DNA from 3 places in the Bradyrhizobium sp. 14AA genome. Region 1 is predicted to be linked to each of the others. Evidence: riboswitches for the same ligand, from Rfam matches in the RefSeq annotation. Region 1 holds a riboswitch; each other region holds the start of a gene.
The links. Region 1 has a riboswitch for glycine ahead of gcvT (glycine cleavage system aminomethyltransferase GcvT). Riboswitches for the same ligand answer to the same signal wherever they lie in the genome.
Positions count from the first base shown of each region.

Region 2: linked by a shared signal. The riboswitch ahead of RAD15_RS37935 (L-serine ammonia-lyase) and the one ahead of gcvT (glycine cleavage system aminomethyltransferase GcvT) in region 1 are both predicted to bind glycine.
Region 3: linked by a shared signal. The riboswitch ahead of RAD15_RS37985 (D-amino acid dehydrogenase) and the one ahead of gcvT (glycine cleavage system aminomethyltransferase GcvT) in region 1 are both predicted to bind glycine.

Region 1 is NZ_JAVAYM010000020.1:134,776-139,128, reverse strand. Features, by position in the region: gene gcvP (aminomethyl-transferring glycine dehydrogenase) at 1-872, opposite strand, end outside; gene gcvH (glycine cleavage system protein GcvH) at 890-1,258, opposite strand; gene gcvT (glycine cleavage system aminomethyltransferase GcvT) at 1,269-2,414, opposite strand; glycine riboswitch at 2,561-2,649, opposite strand; gene alaS (alanine--tRNA ligase) at 2,871-4,353, shown strand, end outside.
Region 2 is NZ_JAVAYM010000031.1:48,852-53,204, reverse strand. Features, by position in the region: gene RAD15_RS37940 (LysR family transcriptional regulator) at 7-930, shown strand; gene RAD15_RS37935 (L-serine ammonia-lyase) at 1,035-2,459, opposite strand; glycine riboswitch at 2,570-2,658, opposite strand; gene hypE (hydrogenase expression/formation protein HypE) at 3,041-4,081, opposite strand; gene hypD (hydrogenase formation protein HypD) at 4,078-4,353, opposite strand, start outside.
Region 3 is NZ_JAVAYM010000031.1:61,570-65,922, forward strand. Features, by position in the region: gene RAD15_RS37975 (M24 family metallopeptidase) at 1-418, shown strand, start outside; gene RAD15_RS37980 (amidohydrolase family protein) at 559-1,977, shown strand; glycine riboswitch at 2,029-2,131, shown strand; gene RAD15_RS37985 (D-amino acid dehydrogenase) at 2,278-3,543, shown strand; gene RAD15_RS37990 (NAD/NADP octopine/nopaline dehydrogenase family protein) at 3,679-4,353, shown strand, end outside.

The sequences.
Region 1 (4,353 bases):
TCGCGCACCGCCATATAGGCCGCGTGCGGTCCGCCATAACCCATCGGCACGCCAAACCGCTGCGCCGAACCGATCGCGATGTCGGCACCGAGCTCGCCGGGCGAGGCGAGCAGCGTCAGCGCCAGCAGGTCGGCGGCAACGATCGCGAGCGCACCCTTGGCGCGCAGCGTTGCGATTGCGGGCCTGAGGTCACGCACGGCGCCCGAAGAGCCCGGATATTGCAACAGCGCACCAAGCACGTCACTCTTCGCGAGATCGGTGAGGGGATCGCCGACGATCAGGGTCCAGCCCAGCGGTTCGGCGCGTGTGCGCATCACAGCCAGCGTCTGCGGATGCACGTCCTTGTCGACGAAGAAGGCCTTTGCTTCGACCGGCGAATGCCGCTCCGCGAGCGCCATGGCTTCGGCCGCTGCGGTGGCCTCGTCGAGCAGCGAGGCGTTGGCGACGTCGAGCCCGGTGAGGTCGCAGATCATGGTCTGGAAGTTGAGCAGCGCCTCGAGCCGGCCCTGGCTGATCTCGGGCTGGTAGGGCGTGTACGCCGTGTACCAGGCCGGATTCTCCAGGATGTTGCGCTGGATCACCGCGGGCAAAATCGTGCCGGAATAGCCTTGGCCGATCAGCGAGGTGAAGACCTGGTTCTGGGCGGCGAGCTCGGCCATATGCGCGATCGCCTCGGTTTCGCTCAAGGGCTTGCCGAGATCGAGCGGGGCGGCCTGCCGGATCGAGGCCGGCAGCGTCTCCGCCATCAGCGCGTCGACACTTTTCGCGCCGACGGCTTCGAGCATTGCGGTGACATCGCGTGCCGATGGGCCGATGTGGCGGCGAACGAAATTGGCGGCGGTCTCGCCGCTGGATTTACGGTGCGCGGTCATCGCTTGCTCCATCGTCCTTAAGCCGTGTGGGCCTTGTAGGCAGCTTCATCCATGAGGCCGCCGAGTTCGCTCTTGTCGGCAATCTTGATCTTGAAGAACCACGCCTTGCTTTGCGCATCCGAGTTGACCAGCGCCGGCTCGGCGGCCAGCGCCTCGTTGGTCTCGAGCACTTCGCCGGTAACAGGCGCGTAGACGTCGGAGGCGGCCTTGACCGATTCCACGACGGCGGCGGCTTCCGCCTTCTTCAGCGCACGGCCCACCTTGGGCAGCTCGACGAACACGACGTCGCCGAGCTGGGACTGCGCGTAATCGGTGATGCCGACGGTGGCGACGTCGCCGTCAATGGCCAGCCATTCGTGGTCGGAGGTGTACAGCGTCGTGGTCATTCACAGGTCCTCAGCGTTTGTAGGTGTTTTTCACGAAGGGCATGGCGGCGACGGTGAGCGGCAGTCGCTGGCCGCGCACCTCGGCGAAGAGTTTTGTATCGAGCGCGCTCAGCGCGGAGGGCACGTAGCCCATCGCCATCGGCGCGTTCAGGCTCGGGCCGAAGCCGCCCGACGTGACTTTTCCGATCGGCTCGCCGCCCGCGCTATCAGCAAACAGCAGCGCGCCCTCGCGCACCGGCGCGCGGCCCTCGGCGCGCAGGCCGACGCGGCGGCGGGATGCGCCGTGATCGAAATGCGCGAGGATTTTCTCGGCGCCGGGAAAGCCGCCGGCGCGGGCGCCGCCGGTGCGGCGGCTCTTCTGCACCGACCATTCCAGCGCGGCCTCGACCGGCGTGGTCGCGGTGTCGATGTCGTGGCCATAGAGGCAGAGCCCGGCTTCCAGCCGCAGGCTGTCGCGGGCGCCAAGGCCGATCGGCATCACGTCGGGGTTTTCGAGCAGCGTTTTGGCGAGACGCTCGGCGTCCGCGGCGGGAACCGAAATTTCGAATCCGTCCTCGCCGGTGTAGCCGGAGCGCGAGACGAAACATTTGATACCGGCGACCTCATGCGGGCCGGCGTCCATGAAGGTCATGGCGGGCGCCGCTGCACATAATTTCGCCAGCACCGATTCCGCCTTCGGGCCCTGCAGCGCGATCAGCGCGCGGTCGGCAAGCTGCTCGATGACACAGTCGCCGGAGAGATTCGCGCGCAGATGCGCCTCGTCCGCGTCCTTGCAGGCGGCGTTGACGACCAGGAACAGGTGATCGCCGAAATTGGCGACCATGAGATCGTCGAGGATTCCGCCATCTTCATTGGTGAACTGGGCGTAGCGCTGCCGTCCCGGCGCGATCGCCACGATATCCTGCGGCACCAGCCGTTCCAGCGCGCGGGCGGCGTCCTCGACCTTGCCCGACTTCGGCCTGAGCGCGAGCTGGCCCATATGGGAGACGTCGAACAGGCCGGCGGAGGTTCGGGTCTGGAGGTGCTCTTTCAGCACGCCCGCGGGGTATTGCACGGGCATGTCATAGCCCGCGAACGGCACCATCTTGCCGCCCAAGGACACGTGAAGGCTGTGGAGGGGGGTCCGTTTCAGGGAGTCTTTGTCGTGCGCTAGCATCACAGGGGCCCTCGGCGGTTCCCCGGGGACGATTCCCCGATGGACACCGGTCGAAGCCCCATCTGTCGCTGTGCCTGAGAGTATTATCCCGTCGGCGGACGCAGCCCGGGCTTTATGCCCGTCGGCGCCTCTTTCCAGATGCTGTCAAAGCCACGCGGTCCTTTTGCCTGAGAGTTTCCGGGGCGGTTGCTCCTTCGGCGCCGGCACCAGTGCCGGTCTCTCCCGACGTGGCCGTACGATACAGATGGGTACAGACCACAGGGCGGCCAAGCCTGTCAACGCGACTTCTGTGGCTTTCAACGGGATTGAGCGCCTGCGGCAACCCTCTGATCTCTCTGCACAGTTTCTGGACAGCGAAGCTGGCCTTGTCTAAAAGCGCTGTGGCCCGCAGATATCAGCCTAAATGTCAGGTTTGGATGGCAAGAAGCGGGTCCAAGCACACCCGATTGGATGAACATGAGCGGCGTCAACGAGATCAGGTCGACCTTTCTGAACTTCTTTGCCGAGAACGGCCACGAGATCGTGTCGTCCTCGCCATTGGTGCCGCGCAACGACCCGACGTTGATGTTCACCAATGCCGGCATGGTGCAGTTCAAGAACGTCTTCACCGGCGTCGAGAAGCGGCCCTATCAGCGCGCCACCACGTCGCAGAAATGCGTGCGCGCCGGCGGCAAGCACAACGACCTCGACAATGTCGGCTACACCGCGCGCCATCTCACCTTCTTCGAGATGCTCGGCAATTTCTCGTTCGGCGACTATTTCAAGGAGCGCGCGATCGAGCTTGCCTGGAAGCTGATCACGAAGGACTTCGGGCTCAACAAGGACAAGCTGCTCGTCACCGTCTACCACACCGACGACGAGGCGCATGGGCTGTGGAAGAAGATCGCCGGCTTCTCCGACGACCGCATCATCCGCATCCCGACCTCGGACAATTTCTGGGCGATGGGCGACACCGGCCCGTGCGGCCCGTGCTCGGAGATCTTCATCGATCGCGGCGATCATATCTGGGGCGGCCCTCCCGGTTCTCCTGAAGAGGACGGCGACCGCTTCCTCGAATTCTGGAACCTGGTGTTCATGCAATATGAGCAGGTGACGAAGGAGGAGCGCGTGGATCTGCCGCGTCCCTCGATCGACACCGGCATGGGCCTCGAGCGCATGGCCTGCATCATGCAGGGCGTCGACAGCGTGTTCGAGACCGACCTGTTCCGCCATTTGATCGACGCGACGGCGTCGGCGCTCGGCAGCGGGCCGAACGAGCAGACCGTCGCCTCGTTCCGCGTCATCGCCGACCATTTGCGTTCCTCGGCCTTCCTGGTCGCCGATGGCGTGCTGCCCTCGAACGAGGGCCGCGGCTATGTGCTGCGCCGGATCATGCGCCGCGCGATGCGCCATGCGCAGCTGCTGGGTGCGAAAGAGCCGCTGATGCATCGCCTGGTCTGGGCGCTGGTGCGTGAGATGGGCCAGGCCTATCCCGACCTGATGCGCGCGGAGAATTTGATCGAGGAAACGCTGCGGCTGGAAGAGACCCGCTTCCGCAAGACGCTGGTGCGCGGCCTCGCCATCCTCGACGAGAAGAGCGCGTCGTTGAAGAAGGGCGACATGTTCGACGGCGACGTCGCCTTCACGCTGTACGACACCTACGGCTTCCCGCTCGACCTGACGCAGGACGCGCTGAAGTCGCGCGGCATCGGCGTCGACCAGGCCTCGTTCACCGACGCGATGGAGCGCCAGAAGGCCAAGGCGCGCGAGTCCTGGAAGGGCTCGGGGGAAGCTGCTTCCGAAGCAATCTGGTTCCCGCTGCGCGAGAAGCTCGGGGCCACCGAATTCCTGGGCTACGAGACCGAGAGCGCCGAAGGCGTGGTGTCGGCGCTGGTGAAGGACGGTGCGGAGGTCGCCAGCCTCAAGGCCGGCGACACCGGCGCGCTTCTGCTCAACCAGA
Region 2 (4,353 bases), on a different contig from region 1:
CCACCCATGCGGTTCCGGCACCTCGACATGAATCTGCTCGTCGCCTTGGACGCGATCCTGACCCATCAAAACATATCGCGGGCGGCCGAGCGACTACTGCTCAGCCAGTCGGCGACCAGCGGGATTCTATCCAGGCTGCGCCAGCACTTCGAAGACGAGTTGCTGGTTCGGAACGGCCGCCGAATGGCTCTCACCCCTCTCGCAGAGGAATTGGTGGCACCGCTCCGCGCCATCCTGACCGAAACGGAAAAACTCTTGGCAATGCGAACCTCGTTCGACCCAGCAACCTCCGAGCGACATTTTACGATCGCGTGCTCTGACTATGTCTGGGCAACTCTTATCGTCGATATCCTTGCCGCATTGCGCGCTGTCGCCCCCTCGGTCAACATATTCTACCAAGGCCCAAGCACCCGCTTTTTTCGCACCGAGATCGATTTCCTGATCGTTCCGGATCGATTCATGCTGGAAGATTGTCCGTTCGCCGCCCTCCCTTCGATTAGCTACGAATGTATCGTATGGAAGGAGAACGAAAGCGTCGGGGATAGCTTGACGCTCGAACAGTTTCTCGAGATGCGTCATGCGCAGGCCTATAGCGAGCGAGCGACGTTCATAGAAGCTTGGTTCTTCAAGCAATTTGGCCGCGCTCCACAGGCCGGGATAACGGCACCAAGCTTCACCCTGCTTCCGCAAGCGCTTATCGGGACCCAGTTCCTGGCGCTCATCCCCGCGGACCTGGCAGATCGGGCATCGGCCACGCTGCCGATAAGGAAAGTGGAAGCTCCCATATCCCTCCCCCTCATGACCGACGTTCTTCAGTGGCGCATCTCGCATGAACGAGATCCCGGGCTGCAGTGGCTGCGAACCCTCATTCTCGACGTTGCCCATCGACGACGGAATTCCCGACAGATTGGCTTCCCGGTTGCGGGGTGAAGATGCAGCGGGTCTCGACCAGCGGCGCTGTTACGCCGAACGCGTCGCGGGTCGGAGCATTGTCCGACATGAGCGTTCCTTGAAGAACGCTTGCTTCAGGGTATCTAGCAATCGACCACGTTGACGGCCAGGCCACCCAGACTCGTTTCCTTGTACTTGGTGCGCATGTCCTCCCCCGTCTGGCGCATCGTTTCAATGACGGCATCGAGGGACACGTGATGTTGGCCATCACCATGCAACGCGAGCATCGCCGCATTGATCGCCTTGATCGCACCCATTGTGTTGCGCTCAATACACGGGATCTGCACGAGGCCACCGATCGGGTCACATGTGAGACCGAGATTGTGCTCCATGCCGATTTCGGCGGCGTTCTCGATCTGCCGGTTGGTGCCACCCAGGACGGCCACAAGACCTGCTGCCGCCATGGAGCAAGCAACGCCGACCTCGCCCTGACAACCCATTTCGGCGGCGGATATCGAAGCGTTTCGTTTGTAGAGCATACCGATCGCGGACGCCGTCAGGAGAAAGATGCGGGCTTTTGCCGGGCTCGGATCCGGGAAGAACATCTCGGAGAATTTCAGGACCGCGGGTATGACGCCGGCAGCTCCATTCGTCGGCGCAGTCACGACCCGTCCCCCGGCCGCGTTCTCTTCATTGACCGCGAGAGCAAAGAGGCTGACCCATTCCATCACGTGAAATGGATGTGCCGCCCCCTTTGACGTCGTCTTGAGCTTGCTGAGCAGGCCTGGCGCACGGCGCGGTACCTTCAGGCCACCAGGCAGAACACCCCCGTTGACACACCCGCGATCGATGCAGCGCATCATGGCATCGCGAACGCTATCCAGGAATGCATTGGTTTCAGTCTCCTCCCTATGCGATAGTTCGTTTGCAGCAACGATATCGGCAATCGACAAGCCGGTCCTCTCACCTATCGCAAGAAGCTCATGCGCTGACGTGAACGGGTACGGCTCACATCCAACGTTTCGAACAGCGGGGTTCCTCGGCTGGTCGCCTTCACACACGATCGCGCCGCCGCCAACGGAGTAATAGGTTTGACGAAGCAGGACGCCCGTATCCGAATGCGCTGCGAATTTCATACCATTTGAGTGCCCCGGCAGGAACTCGCCGGTGCGGAAGGTGAGGTGCTGACGCTCATCGAAGCCAACCGCATGACGACCGCCAAGCAAAATCTCGGAACGCGATCGGATCAGCCCGGCAATAATGGATATGGCTTCAGGATCAACGGATTCTGGCAGCCAGCCCGATAGTCCCAGCAGAAGGGCAATATCGGTGCGGTGACCCTTGCCAGTCAGCGCCAGCGACCCGTAGAGCTCGACGACAACCAAGCGACAGCGCCATAGATCTTCGCCCAAGCATTCGATGAATCGATGGGCCGCGCGCATCGGTCCAACGGTATGCGAGCTGGATGGGCCGATTCCGATCGTGAATAGATCGAGGACACTGATCGGACCGGCTAGGCGCCTGGCCGATAAACTAGGTGTGGTGACTTGTTCGACAGTCTTGGACATGGACGCGCACCTCAATCAAGTGATTGATTTCAAATGCGCCCCATCTGTCTATTTGCCTGAGAGTATTATCCCGTCGGCGGGTGCCAAGGCACCTCTTTCCAGATGTTGTTTCGTCACACGCGGTCCTTGTTGCCTGAGAGTTTCCGGGGCGGTTGCTCCTTCGGCGTCGGCCGAAGCCGATCTCTTCCGCAAGCGACGTCTTTGGGACTCGACCTCCTGAGTCACGACATCAAAATTGTGGCTGCACTTCTCAAGTATTCTACTACGCGGCTTGGGTCAACAATGAACCGAAGATGCAAAGTCTTGCCGTTCTGCGTCGTTTACGGGGTTGACCTGCCGGTAGAGGGATTTCGGTCTGGGCGCTTTGAATTGAGCCATTGGGTCTTGTCGGTCAATCCGGAGTGCACAGCCAGCGAAAAGATACTTTAATGAATTCGTTGAGGACTTCGATTGAATGCTCCTCACAGTGCTGGCTCGCGATATCGAAGGTTTCAAGCCAATCCACCGGACTGAACTCTCGTGCTTCGCGGTGTAGGTATAGGACGCGGCGTTGGCATGGGGCTAAATGCGCATCTTGGGCCTCAACAGATCCGGGGCAGTTGCTCGCCCGACAACCAGTCGACGATTCGGCCACCGCCAAAGCTCGTCGCCATCTGCACGAAGTGATGATCGTCCGGCACCGCTTCGCCGATATCGGCGGCATCGCGACTGAGCGGGTGCGCTCTCATGGCGGCCAGCACGGCTCCGGCGACATCAGGCGACACGATCGCGACCAGCTTCCCCTCATTGGCGACGTAGAGCGGATCGAGCCCGAGCAACTCACAGGCAGCCGCCACCCCCGGCTTGACCGGGATCGCCTCTTCCTGGAGGCTGAAGCCTAGTTCGGACTGCTGGGCAATTTCGTTCAATGTCGCCGCGAGGCCGCCGCGCGTGGGATCTCGCATCAGACGGATGCCGCGGCCGCCCGCCGCCACCATCCTGGCGACCAGATCATGCAGGGCGGCCGAATCCGAGACGATCTCCGTTTCAAAGGCGAGGTTCTGGCGCTTTGACATGATTGCGACGCCGTGATCGCCAAGCGTGCCCGAGATCAGCACCCGATCTCCGACCCTCGCATTCTCGGCGGAGAGATCCAGCCCCTCAGGCACCAGGCCAACGCCCGCGGTCGAAATGAACAGGCCATCGGCCTTGCCGCGCTCGACGACCTTGGTGTCGCCGGTGATGATATGAACGCCGGCGGATTGCGCCGCCTCGCCCATGGAGTCCGCGATCATCTTGAGGTCTGAAAACCGAAAGCCTTCCTCGATAATGAAACTCGCAGACAGATAAAGCGGTCGGGCACCGGCCATGGCGATGTCGTTGACGGTGCCGTGCACCGCGAGCGAGCCGATATTGCCTCCGGGAAAGAACAGCGGTGAAACCACATAGCCATCAGTCGTCATCACCATGCGCCCGGCGCCGACGTCGAAGGCGGATTGATCGTTGCCGCGCGCCAGCCATTCGTTGCCGAAGGCCTCGTGGAACAGGCCCGAGATCAACTGCGACATCGCACGGCCGCCGGAACCGTGGGACAGGTCGACGCAGCCGTGCTTGATGTCGAGCTTGCGCTGATGGGTTCTCATGAAGCCCGCTTCTGCTGACGATCGCGGAAGCGACCATAGGTCCAATGCGCGGCACATGCGCCTTCCGAGGAGACCATGCAGGATCCCACCGGGGTCTCCGGCGTGCACACCGTTCCGAACAGCTTGCAGTCGACCGGTTTCTTGACACCGCGCAGGATCGCGCCGCATTCGCAGGCCGGATTGTCGGGGACGTGCAGCTCGTTCATGGCGAAACGTATCTCCGCATCAAATCTGGCGTAGGTTTGCTTCAGCTTCAATCCGCTATAGGGCAC
Region 3 (4,353 bases), on a different contig from region 1:
GAAGATCTGGGCGCATCTGGTCGAATGCAAATACGAAATCATGGAGAAAGTGAAGCCGGGCGCGAGCTGTCGCAATATCTACGATGCGTTCATTGCGAAGCTCGCCAAGCTCGATCTGCCGCCGATCTCGTTCGTGGGCCACGGTATTGGCCTGCACCTGCACGAAGATCCCTACCTTGGACTGACGCCAGTGCTGGGCAAGCCGGGCACCGACGCGCCGCTCGAGGCGAACATGGTGCTTGGTTTCGAGCCGCTTTGCTATGACACCGGCCATGGCTTCGGCATGCAGAACAAGGATATGCTGCTGGTGACCGCCAATGGGTCGGAACTGCTTTCCGACTATGCCGACACCGACCGGTTGATTCCCGTGGGTACGGCCAGGAAAAGCGGGGCCGTGCGCAGGGCCGCCGTCGCTTGACGGAGGCTCCAAGCGAAGAGGAGCTGTTCGCTTGGTTAAAGGTCGCACGAAACTGCCCGGCGTTATGGTGCGGCAGTCAGGTGGGGCGGTCGTGATGGCAGAGAATTGGGTGAAGAGGCATGCGCACGCTAATCAAGGACTTGAACTTCGCCTTCACGGTCGACAAGAACGACACGGTCGTGCGCAACGCCAGTCTCGTGGTCGAGAACGACCGCATCTCGGATATCGGTCCGGCCGATGACGTGGCCGCGCGGCAAAAAAGCGTCACTTTTGACAAGGTGATCGATGGCAAGATGCTCGGTGTCTGCCCGGGCTTCGTCGACAGCCACGTTCATCTTTCGGAGACGCTGTCGCGCGCAGTCTTCCCGGACAATCTCAACACCCGGGCCTGGGTGTTCCACTGGGCTAAGCCCTTTTACGCTCACATCACCGAAGAAGACGAATATTGGGGTGCGCTGCTGGGCATCACCGAGATGCTGCGTTGTGGCACCACGTGTTTTCTCGACATGGGATCGCAATACGATCCCGGCATCGTCGTTCGCGCGATGGAAAAGGTCAGCATTCGCGGCATCACCGGGCGGCACGCGGCCGACAATCCACCGCCCGAGCTCCCCCGCGGATGGACCCAGGAAATGGTGGATCATCATTTCTTCCCGAACGCCGAGGCCGCACTCAAGGTGCTCGAGGATTGTGTCGTTCGCTACAACGGCGCCCTCGACGGCCGTGCGCGTTGCTGGGTCAATATCGAAGGCAAGGAGCCGTGTAGCCTCGAACTCCACGTTGGAGCGGTGAAACTGGCTGAGAGGTTGGGCGTCGGCACGACCTATCATCTCGCCACCTCGATCGAGGAGGCGAGGGTTTGCGAGAAAAAATATGGCTGCTGGCCCATCACGCGTATCGATCGGGCCGGAGGCATAGGAAAGAACCTGGTCATCGCTCACGGCGCGGCCGTCTCCGACGAAGAGGTCCGTCTGCTCGCCGAGCGTGGCGCCAGCGTCGCCTTCTGCCCGTGCTCGTCATTCAAGTTGGGGAAGGGTGCAACCGCGATCGGCAAATATCCGGAGATGGTGAAGGCCGGCGTTAAAGTCGGCCTCGGCACCGATGGCGTGTCGGCGGCCGGCAACATGAACCTGATGCGGCAAATGCTGCTCGTCGCCGGCATGTTCAAGGACGCCCGCTTGCAACCGGACATATTCACTGCACGACAAGCACTACGCGCCGCGACCATCGAAGGTGCGAAGGCGTTGATGTGGGACGACGAGATCGGTTCGCTGGAAATCGGCAAGAAGGCCGATTTCGTCCTCTTCGACCTAGACCACGTCGAATGGACGCCGTTCTACGATCCACTGCAAGCTTTGGTATTCTCTGCATCGACCGCTTCGATCGTGCAGACTTGGGTCGATGGGAAGCCGTCATATATCGACGGCAAGGTGCAGGGGGTTGACGAGCCGCAGATTCGGCGCAAAGCCCGGCAACTGGCTGCTGCGGCGGTCGAGCGCGCTGGTCTGCATGACGAAGCGGTCGAGACGACCACGACTCTTTACGACGTCGGCAATTGACGAGCCGGCTCTAGCTGCGGAGGCGCAGGAGAGAAGAACCTATCGCGTTCAATAGGCTGCATGGGAGAGATCGGTCGCCGTCGTGACGGTGTTGGCCGGCGCCGAAGGAGCAACCCCCAGGAAACTCTCAGGCAAAAGGGACCATGCAGCTGAACGATCTGGAGAGTGGCACTTCGAGTGTCCACCGAAGGGGACCACCGTACCGGCCGAGCCGTGGCGGTTAATCTCTCAGGTACAGCGACAGATTGGGGACAAACCGCGGGCCTCGGCCCGCTCCCAACTTCGATCGCGGAGAGTGAAATGCCACATGTTGTCGTCATCGGCGCCGGTATCACCGGCGTCACCACCGCCTATGCCCTTCTCAACCGCGGCCATACCGTTACGGTGATCGAGCGTCAGCGCTACGCGGGCATGGAGACATCGTTCGCCAATGGCGGCCAACTTTCCGCAAGCAATGCGGAGGTCTGGAATAGCTGGTCGACCGTCTTCAAGGGAGTGAGTTGGATGTTGAGGCGCGATGCACCGCTCCTCATGAATCCAGCGCCGACCTGGCACAAATATTCCTGGCTTGGCGAATTCATCTTCAACATCAAGAACTATCGCGACAACACAATTGAGACCACACGGCTTGCCATCGCCGCACGCAAGCATCTCTTCGCCATTGCCGAGCGCGAGGGCATCGACTTCGACCACGAGCGGCGCGGCATCCTTCACTTCTATCGGGATAAGCAGAGTTTCCAACACGCGCTGAAGGTCAATACCATTCTCGTGGAGGGGGGCCTGGACCGTCGTCCAGTGACGGCCGCAGAGGTGAAGTCGATCGAGCCGACGCTGCATGGCGACTTCTTCGGAGGTTTCTATACCCCGTCGGATTCCACCGGAGACATCCACAAGTTCGTTTGCGGTCTCGCCAAGGCATGCGAGAGACGTGGCGTGCGTTTCGTCTTTGACGCCACTGTGAGGCAGATCGCTCGGGACGAAGTTTTCCGCATCCAGTATGGGTGTGACGAGCCTTCAGGCGGCGCTCGTGTCAATGAGATCGATGCCGACAGTGTCGTCATATGCGCCGGTCCCGCAAGCCGCGACCTCGCGGCGATGCTCGGCGACCGGCTCAACGTTTACCCTGTCAAGGGCTATTCGATCACCGTGCACCTTGACGACGAGCAGAGCCAGAAAGCTGCGCCTTGGGTCAGCCTGCTCGATGATGGCGCCAAGATCGTTACCAGTCGATTGGGCGCTGCGCGCTTTCGCGTCGCCGGAACGGCAGAGTTCAACGGCATGAACCGCGACATTCGCCAAGACCGCATCAAGCCGCTGGTTGACTGGACGCGAACGTTGTTTCCTTCGGTCGATACCAACCGCGTCGTGTCCTGGGCCGGGTTGCGTCCGATGATGCCGAACATGATGCCGCGGGTCGGCAGGGGCAGGATGCCGGGCGTTTTCTACAACACTGGCCACGGCCACCTGGGGTGGACGCTCTCGGCCGCAACCGCAGAGATGGTTGCCGATTGCCTTGCCACCGAGTTCGAACTTGGCATCACGGATCGCCTCCGACTGGCAACGTAGGCCATCCGATCATGGATTGCTCGCATGCGGCGGGCGAGCAATTCTTCGGCTTGACAATCACAGTTGTGATCATAAACTGTGATCAAAGCTGGCTCTCGGGTGGCGCGATTTGCGCTTCGATCTGCGGAGAAAAGAATGAAGGTTGCGGTACTCGGAGGAGGAGCAGGGGGCGCGGCTTCGGTCGCAGAATTGGTTCTCGCAGGCCACTCCGTTCATTTCTGGGCGCGTTCGGCCGAAACGCTTGAACCGCACATCAAGCTCGGCGGCGTTGCATTCGACGGCAAGCTCGGCGAAGGAGTTGCAAAGCCTACCCTGATTTCGACGGATCTCAAGTCGGCCATCTCCGGAGTCGACGTGGCGGTCGTGGTCCTGCCGACTTTCTCGCACTCGGCCATAGCCAACGCACTCGCAGCAGTCGGTTGGCCGTCGAACAAACCGGTCGTGCTTAACCCCGGCCACACCGGCGGGGCGCTGGAATTCGCCGAGGCCTATTCCCGCACCGGGCGGTCAGTGCCGCCGGTGGTTGAGTTCTCGACCCTTACGTACGTCGCGCGCAAATATCGTCCTGACGGCGTCACCATTAGCGGTCGGGCGAAGCAACTGAAGGCTGCCGCTCTCAGGGGAGGAGCGGAGGCGCTGGAGATTGCTGCAAAATTGTATCCAGGCGTCACGCCCGTTCGTGACGTTATCGCCTCCGACCTCTCCAACGTGAACATGGTCCTGCATCCCCCCGGCGCGGTGCTGGGAGCCGCCTGGGTCGAGGCGACCGGCGGCAACTTCACTTTCTATGTCGATGCCATGACGCCCGGG